DNA from 4 places in the Lysinibacillus sp. NPDC097195 genome. Region 3 is predicted to be linked to each of the others. Evidence: riboswitches for the same ligand, from Rfam matches in the RefSeq annotation. Region 3 holds a riboswitch; each other region holds the start of a gene.
The links. Region 3 has a riboswitch for S-adenosylmethionine ahead of ACIQXI_RS14735 (methionine ABC transporter ATP-binding protein). Riboswitches for the same ligand answer to the same signal wherever they lie in the genome.
Positions count from the first base shown of each region.

Region 1: it holds a riboswitch for S-adenosylmethionine, as region 3 does, so the genes downstream of both, metK (methionine adenosyltransferase) here and ACIQXI_RS14735 (methionine ABC transporter ATP-binding protein) in region 3, are expected to answer to the same signal.
Region 2: it holds a riboswitch for S-adenosylmethionine, as region 3 does, so the genes downstream of both, ACIQXI_RS16330 (O-acetylhomoserine aminocarboxypropyltransferase/cysteine synthase family protein) here and ACIQXI_RS14735 (methionine ABC transporter ATP-binding protein) in region 3, are expected to answer to the same signal.
Region 4: it holds a riboswitch for S-adenosylmethionine, as region 3 does, so the genes downstream of both, ACIQXI_RS19150 (cyclase family protein) here and ACIQXI_RS14735 (methionine ABC transporter ATP-binding protein) in region 3, are expected to answer to the same signal.

Region 1 covers NZ_JBIWDP010000001.1:20,277-22,480, reverse strand. Annotated here, with positions in the region: gene metK (methionine adenosyltransferase) at 1-883, opposite strand, end outside; SAM riboswitch class I at 1,139-1,256, opposite strand; gene pckA (phosphoenolpyruvate carboxykinase (ATP)) at 1,458-2,204, shown strand, end outside.
Region 2 covers NZ_JBIWDP010000003.1:227,708-229,911, reverse strand. Annotated here, with positions in the region: gene scpC (succinyl-CoA:acetate CoA-transferase ScpC) at 1-191, shown strand, start outside; gene ACIQXI_RS16335 (glycerol-3-phosphate acyltransferase) at 429-1,070, opposite strand; SAM riboswitch class I at 1,229-1,343, shown strand; gene ACIQXI_RS16330 (O-acetylhomoserine aminocarboxypropyltransferase/cysteine synthase family protein) at 1,458-2,204, shown strand, end outside.
Region 3 covers NZ_JBIWDP010000002.1:255,878-258,081, reverse strand. Annotated here, with positions in the region: gene ACIQXI_RS14735 (methionine ABC transporter ATP-binding protein) at 1-962, opposite strand, end outside; SAM riboswitch class I at 1,048-1,152, opposite strand; gene ACIQXI_RS14730 (thioredoxin family protein) at 1,208-1,519, opposite strand; gene ACIQXI_RS14725 (toprim domain-containing protein) at 1,534-1,875, opposite strand; gene gcvH (glycine cleavage system protein GcvH) at 2,091-2,204, opposite strand, start outside.
Region 4 covers NZ_JBIWDP010000005.1:177,266-179,469, reverse strand. Annotated here, with positions in the region: gene ACIQXI_RS19155 (DedA family protein) at 1-453, shown strand, start outside; gene ACIQXI_RS19150 (cyclase family protein) at 495-1,232, opposite strand; SAM riboswitch class I at 1,464-1,565, opposite strand; gene ACIQXI_RS19145 (DUF1540 domain-containing protein) at 1,963-2,121, shown strand.

The sequences.
Region 1 (2,204 bases), on a different contig from region 3:
CATAACGTGCTGCATAAGCAGCTGAACGGTCTACTTTTGTAGCGTCCTTACCTGAGAAGGCACCACCACCATGGCGCGCATAACCACCGTATGTATCCACGATGATTTTACGACCAGTTAGTCCAGCATCCCCTTTTGGACCACCAATAACAAAACGGCCAGTTGGGTTAATGAAATATTTCGTTTCAGCATCTAATAATTCATTAGGTACTACTGGTGCAATGACGAATGCTTTTAAATCTGCTTGAATTTGCTCTAGAGTTGCTTCTTCATCATGTTGCGTCGAAATAACAATTGTATCCACACGAACTGGAATGTTATTTTCATCATACTCGATTGTCACTTGTGTTTTACCATCTGGACGTAAATATGCTAATTCACCTGATTTACGTACTTCTGTTAAACGACGTGCTAATTTATGCGCTAAACTAATTGGTAAAGGCATTAATTCAGGTGTTTCATTACATGCGTAACCAAACATTAACCCTTGGTCACCTGCGCCAATTGCTTCGATATCTGCATCTGTCATTGAGCCTTCACGTGCTTCTAAAGCTTGGTCCACACCTTGAGCAATATCCGGTGATTGTTCACCAATTGCTACTAGTACTGCTAAGTTTTCAGCATCAAAGCCGTATTTGCCGCGTGTATAGCCGATTTCTGCTACAGTATCACGCACAATACCTTTAATATCTACATAAGTAGAAGTAGTAATTTCCCCTGCTACTAATACTAATCCAGTTGTGACAGTTGTTTCACACGCTACACGTGCATTTGGATCTTCCTTTAAAATAGCATCTAAAATTGCATCCGAAATTTGGTCACAAATTTTGTCTGGATGTCCTTCTGTTACGCTTTCTGATGTAAACAATCGACGGTTTGTCATTTAGTTTTCCTCCTATTACTCTTACAAATAACATTTGCGAAATGAATACGGTACTCATTACCCATGTCAAGTTCGCTCCTAAAGGATTGAACTTCCAAGCCGTTGTTGCTTTTAACATGAGGATTTCGAAAGATCCGTCATTATAATAAGGAAAGAATTGTATATACTTACCTTTACATTCATTATGAAAATAAAAAAAATCCTTTTCTCACGTACTGTACATGAGGAAAGGAATAATGACTTCATAACCTTTCACTCTTATCGTTCAAGGGTTATCCCCTTGCATCAGGTTGGCACCAGCGCATGTCGTGAATAGTTCATGCAGGTTGCCGGGTTTCACAGGGCCTGACCCTCCACCAGCTCGGGATAAGAGTATCCGTTCAATTTCCCATCTTACGTAAAAGGTCGAACGTTGTCAATTATTTTATGACATTTTGCAGAAAAGTATTCAAAACTCGAAAATAATTTTTGAATTAGTATAGATTATTAAGGCAATTGTGTTATACTATTTTTGAAATTAAGAAAAACTCCTTCATAACGAGGGAATATTATAAAAAAGGATGGTATTTAATCGATGAATTCAGTAGAAATTGCAAACGAACTGAAGGAATTATTAAACGGCGGGAACATTAACGTTCAACTTTCAGTACCACAATTAGCGGAAAAAGCTACATCTCGTGGTGAGGCTATGTTAACAGTAGATGGCGCAGTTCGTGCAGAAACTGGCAAATACACTGGTCGTTCACCTAAAGATAAATATACGGTAGAAGAAGAAAGCACAAAAGATCAAATTGACTGGGGAAAAGTAAACCAACCAATTTCTTCCGAAGTGTTTGATAACTTATATGTAAAAGTAGTTAAATACTTAAAAGAACGTGACGAATTATTCGTATTCAAAGGCTTTGCAGGTGCTGACAAAGATTCACAATTAAGCATCCAAGTAATCAATGAATATGCATGGCACAATCTTTTCGCCCATCAATTATTTATCCGTCCAACTAAAGAAGAATTAGCTTCTCATGTGGCTGACTTCACAGTTATCTCAGCTCCTAACTTTAAAGCTGATCCAGCTGTTGATGGTACAGCTTCTGAAACATTCATCATTGTATCACTTGAAAAGAAAATTATCTTAATCGGTGGCACTGAATACGCTGGTGAAATGAAAAAATCTATTTTCGGTATTATGAACTACCTATTACCTCAACAAGGCATCCTATCTATGCACTGTTCAGCAAACGTAGGTGAAGCTGGCGATGTGGCATTATTCTTCGGTTTATCAGGTACTGGTAAAACAACATTATCAGCTGATCCTGACCGTAAA
Region 2 (2,204 bases), on a different contig from region 3:
AAGAGCGTGTAGGCCGTATTATTGATAACTGTGCGCATCCAGATTATAAAGAACAGTTATGGGCGTACTTTAACGAAGCGAATGAAGCGACAGGTGGACATCATACACCACATATTTTAGAAAAAGCACTTTCTTGGCATGTGAATTTAGCGAAGAACGGTACAATGCTAGATCCATCGTTTGCTAAATAATATATTAAAAAGAGTTAGATTGAGTGCTATCAATCTAACTCTTTTTGTTATGCGTTTGTTGTCCACTACGGCGATGCTTTCCGCGGGCACATAGTAAGCCGCAACCCTCGCTAACGCGCAAGGTGTCTGCGCTTACGTTGCGTGCGTTCTAAGCTGGAGTCTACGTGGATTTTTACTGGAGGTCATAAATACATGCCTAGCATGGAAATTGTTTTAGTGCCTGGCACCCATCTTAATTCATAACGATTTTTTAAAGGCAGATGTTACTTTCGGTTCGGTACCATTGAGTAGCCTTTTGATATTTTCGATATGCAAGATGAGTGCTAAGCATAACAGTAGAATTGAAATAATAGTTGGGCCAATGCCAGGTATCCATAAATAGGTCGCCATACAAAAAGCAAGATAAAACTCAAGCACTCCAATGATTAAATAGTTTGTTAGTAAAGATAAAATAACAAATAATATAAGTGCAATTAACGCGACTTTCCAATCGACGGCAAGTAAAATGCCAATAATGGATGCTGTCCCTTTGCCACCTTTGAAGCCCATATGAAAAGGGAAATTATGACCTAAAATAACACTAGCAGCCATTGTATAAATTAAGAGCCACATTTGTATATCAGTATAGTTTGAGGCATGTGTGGCAAGGTAGTTGAGGGCACAGAGTACGGCAAGGACCCCTTTACCAATATCAATTACTGCTACTAAAACCCCGTATTTCCAGCCGAGCGATAGGGTTGCATTGGAGGCACCGGCATTGCCATGCCCAGCCTTTTTTAAATCTACACCTGATAAAAATTGTGCCACTTTAGAGCCATGAATGCAGCCAATTAAATAACCAATAACAATCATAATAAAAAATATCATGGCTTTTTCCATTAACAAATGCTCCTTTCAATTTATAAGTTTAATATAGTATATGTGCTCTTATTACGTAATGGAGCAGACAGAAGTTTCAGAAAAAAATAATTTTTACTGTTGACAGAAAAAAAGTCTATGTTTATACTGTGTAACAACGATGGAAATTGAATCACATACTCTTATCAAGAGCGGCGGAGGGAATAGGCCCTATGATGCCCGGCAACCAGTGAGTGACGAACTTGCTAAGGTGCTAATTCCTACAGATTCTTACTTGGATCTGGCAGATAAGGGGAGGAAAACTTGCAACCGCAACCCTCTTCTTAACTGAAGAGGGTTTTTGTTTTCTACACATAAATCCTCCTCATCTCCGGTACCATCGTCAAAACCACTAAGGAGGAAGAAAACATGTCGAATTTCAAACCAGAAACATTACTATTACACGGTGGTCAAGAGCCTGACCCAGTGACAGGTTCTCGAACAGTACCAGTGTATCGTTCAACAGCTTTCGTATTTAAAGACACTGCTCATGCGCAACGTCTTTTCGCATTAGAAGAAGCGGGTAATATTTATACACGTATTACAAACCCGACTGTAGATGTATTTGAAAAACGCGTCGCTTTATTAGAAGGTGGTACAGCAGCAGTAGCACTTTCATCAGGTGCAGCAGCAATCGCATTTTCTATTTTAAATCTTGCAGGAGCAGGGGATGAAATCGTAGCAGCAAGCTCTTTATACGGAGGCACATATAACTTATTAGCAAATACACTACCAAACTACGGTATTAAAACGATTTTCGTAGATGAAACGAATCCTGAAAATTTCCGTTCAGCAATCAATGAGAATACAAAAGCAGTGTTCGCTGAAATTTATGGCAACCCGAGTTTAAAAGTGCTGGATGTTGAAGCAGTAGCAACAATTGCGCATGACAATGGTTTGCCGTTAATAATTGATAGCACATTTGCTTCACCATACGGAGCAACACCAATCGATTTCGGTGCAGATATCGTTGTACATTCAGCAACAAAATGGATTGGCGGTCATGGTACCACGTTAGGTGGCATCGTTGTAGATGCTGGGAAATTTGATTGGACTCAGGGAAGATTCCCTGGTTTTACAGAGCCAGATGCGTCTTATCATGGTTTACGTTACGGA
Region 3 (2,204 bases):
ACATTTACCTCTGTGCCATCAATTTGCACAATTAATGTGCCATATGCGCCGTTTTTCGTTTGCGAAATATTGCCATGGACAATACTTATTTCTACATCAAACTGCTTCACTAAATGTGATATAACCGGCTGTTCTGTTTTTTCACCTACAAAAACAAGCTTCACAAGTTGTCCTGTCGGATAATTTATTCTTAGCTGTGCCACTGTCTCCTGCGTTTCCTTATTATCGGTAATTTGAGAAACGAATTTTTTCGTAATGGCTGCCTGCGGAGCTTGGAACACCTGCAATACTTCACCGCGCTCTACTATTTCCCCAGCTTCCATTACCGCCACACGATGACAAATTTTGCGGATAACATGCATTTCATGGGTAATTAACACAATAGTTAAGCCTAAACGCTCGTTAATATCAACCAGAAGATCAAGAATCGCATCCGTTGTTTCAGGATCCAGTGCTGATGTCGCTTCATCACATAATAATACTTCTGGATTATTAGCAAGCGCTCGTGCTATCCCAACACGTTGCTTTTGACCACCTGATAGCTGTGAAGGATACGCCTTGTCACGACCTTCTAATCCAACAAGTGCAATAAGCTCTTTGACGCGTGCCTCTCGCTCTTTCTTTGCAACCCCTGCAATTTCTAACGGGAAGGCTATGTTTTCTGCAACAGTTCTAGACCAAAGTAAGTTAAAATGTTGGAAAATCATACTTACTTTTTGTCTGGCATCACGTAACTTTTGACCTCTAATAGAAGAAAATTCTTGGTTGTTAACTTTCACGGTACCTGTTGTTGGCTTTTCTAAACCGTTTAATAAACGAATCATCGTACTTTTACCAGCGCCACTATAGCCGATAATGCCAAAAATTTCACCTTTGTTTATCGTAAGATTGACATCTTTGACAGCAGTTAATTCGCCATTTGCGGTTTTGTATTTCTTCGTTATATTTTGCAGCTGTATCATAGCGAATACTCCTTTTCTTATATAAAAAACCCCTTCACTCATGGACAAGTAGAAGGGGTCACGTACTTTTATACGCTAAACCGTTCTCTCATCTTTCAAAGATAAATCTTTGAGTGATTTGGCACCTTTTCACATACGTGATGGTTGCCGGGCTTCATAGGGCACTTCCCTCCGCCACTCTTTATAAGAGTTCGATATATTTAATGTTTTTTAATATATTTGTTACTTTACCACGCTAGCAAAGTTCAGTCAATTGATTTTTTTAACAATTCGTATAAAAATGGTACGGATTGAAAAGCATACACTTTTTCGCTCACTTTACCGCCATCACTAACGAGTAAACAAGGGACACTTTCGATTTGATAATCATAAGCGATTTGCTCTAAAAAATTAATATTTGCCTTGCCGATTTGAAGCTGTGGCAATAACTGGTCAATAATATCCATCATTTTGGATGCGACGGCACATGTTCCGCACATCGGTGTATATAAATAAAAGGCAGTTTTTTCACCAGACTTTACAGCCGTTTCCCACTGCTCTTTTGTCCATTCTTCCATTGTTTCACGCAACCTTATAAAATATATTCATTATGGATGGAAAAATGCGCGCGCAATAAAATTGTTGCAAGCACTTTCCTCGGTGTTGTTTCTACTTCTTTATAAGTAGGCATTGTCCGTAGATGCTCCGCCTCTGGATAATGTCTGTCCATTAATGCTCGGAGTTTATCTCCAGATGCATCTGCGTCAAAAAATGTATATAGCTCACAGCCCTCATATGGGTCGAGTAATTCTTCTAGCTGATGCACACCAATTGTTCCATTCGTACAAAGTATTGTAACATCTTCACTCAAAATAGGTTCAATTTGAAGCTTATCCGAACGGCCTTCCACGATTAAACATTTCCCTTCGAACATCACGCCACCCCCATTTAGACAGTTATCTTACTATGCTAAGACCTACATGTTTGCAGCTTTGCCATTTGGACAATATTACTATTCATTATACCGGCTAGGCACTAAAATATTTAGCTCTCTAAATACTTAAATCGTTTACTAGCTGAATAAAACGAACCGATTATATAATAAAAAACGCCGGTATGTTGTCCGACGTTTTTCTATTATAGGCTTGTTTATTCTGCAATTAATTCTTCGTATTGTTCTGCAGTCATAAGGTTTTCAATCTCTGATGCATCAGCAGGCTCGACTACGATCATCCATGCTTTTTCATATGGTGATTCATTTAC
Region 4 (2,204 bases), on a different contig from region 3:
GAACATATTCCGACATTAATAAGTGCTGCTGTGGGCGCTGCGGGGGGCATTACACTTAGCTATTATATAGGCTATCGTTTTGGCTTACCGTTATTACAAAAATATGGACCTAAAATTCATATAACTACGCAAAAAATAGATTATACTAGAAAATTATTTAATAAAATTGGTCCTGTGCTGTTACTAATTGGCTTCTTTATTCCAGGTATACGGCATATCACAGCCTATATTGCTGCTATTAACAATTATCCTTATAAAAAATTTGCTGTCTACGCCTATGCCGGTGCTATCATCTGGACATTTACCTTCATTACGTTAGGGATAGTATTAGGAAATAAATGGCGCTATGTTGGCTTGTATTTATCTCAATACAGCCTGTATGCAATACTACTGTTTATAGTCCTACTGGTTATTGTTTACTTAATAATTAAAAAAAGAAATACGATGAAATAAAAAGGTCTGCTTCATTTGGAAGCAGACCTTATTGTTTATAATTAAGGCAAAATAGCAAATGAGCGCACAGGGAAACCAGATGCTTTCTCTGGCTTTGCCACAATATTAAAAATAACAGCTCCTTTTGTAGGTAGCTTATCTAAGTTGGTCATTAATTCAATTTGATATGTATCCTGATCTAATACAAAGTATTCGCCATCTAACTTGCCATTTTTGCGAAAATCAGCCGCTGAATCCGTGTCAAAAGTTTCGTGGCCGATAGCACTTATTTTCCGTTTTGAAAATAAAAATTGTAATGCTTCTAATCCCCAACCTGGAATATGGTTATGACCATCTTTGTCTTTATTACTGAATAAATCCTTGTCAGGCCAACGTTTACTCCAATCTGTACGCAGTGCAACAAACGTCCCTGCTGCTATTTCTCCATGCTCCGCCTCGAAATCTAAAATATCTTGTACGCTTAATGTGAAGTCATGATTCGCTTCAGCTTCCTTGGATTTATCAATGACAATAAGAGGAAGAACAAGTTCTTTTAATGCTAATTCGTCTAAATAACGAGTATCCCGAACGAAATGAATCGGTGGGTCGATATGTGTGCCATATTGCCCCGGAAACGTAAATTGTTGTGCGAGGAAGCCGTCATCATGAGTAAATAACGTTTCAAATTTTGCATCCTCAAACATGAAGAAGTGGGGTGAGTTAGGGCCGAATGTGTGTGTTAAGTCGATCCATTGTTTAGATTTTAATAGTTGTAATGCTTGTAAAAGTTCATTTGACATGATAAATCCCTGCTTTCTTTATTAGTAGTGGTGAAACAATTCCATCATGCAATACGAACAGCAAGAGGTACACCATGGCGAACGCCTACTTTGAGCACCGAGCTGCTTCCTTTACTATGCTCTGTTTTTCCGCTGTAGTCGCCGCCGCTCCATTACGCTCGTGATGATAGTTCAAAAACAAAAAAAGAGCCCTACTTGTAGAAGAGGACTCTAATGCTACTGAAGTCTGTCTTCTCATCTTTTTGCGAATATCGCCAATTGGAATTAGCACCATGCCTAAGACTGGTTGCTGAGACTTCGTAGGGCCAATCCCTCCATCTCTCTTGATAAGAAAAAATATATAAATATTCAGAAATATTAATAAGAAATACTTTAGCATAATTTAAAATAGTTTACAAGTTCGATAGGAGTGCATGGTTATAAAAATTACAACTCGGATATAGATTGCGATATAACTGGATTCTCTCATATTTTACGTTATAGTTTTTTGTTCTTTCAAAACGAGGCATAAGCTAATTTGATGTATAAATTTAGTCGTACATATCAAATAAGATAAAAAAACAGCAAATTAATACAAAGTTTTTGAGAAAACAAATAATTCAGATAATATAGTTTTTTTGTATTATTTTCAAATGGATAGTTAAATAACACTGATTTATCTCTTGATTATTGAATTGTTTTATATGATTATTTAGAATTATTATAAATAGATTTGAGGGGGTGTGATACGATGGCACAACAGATTCTATGTGAAGTCAATAACTGCACGTATTGGGGTTCAGGAAATAAATGTACTGCAGAGGCTATTTTCGTTGTTAGTCAAAACGGTCAGCGTGCATCCAATAGTGAAGAGACAGGATGCAAAACGTTTACACCTGAAGAGCATTAATGACGGTAGAAGCCGAGACTTAAGCAAAAAAGTGTTAGATTGATGACAATCAATCTAACACTTTTTTGCTTTGGCATTAATAC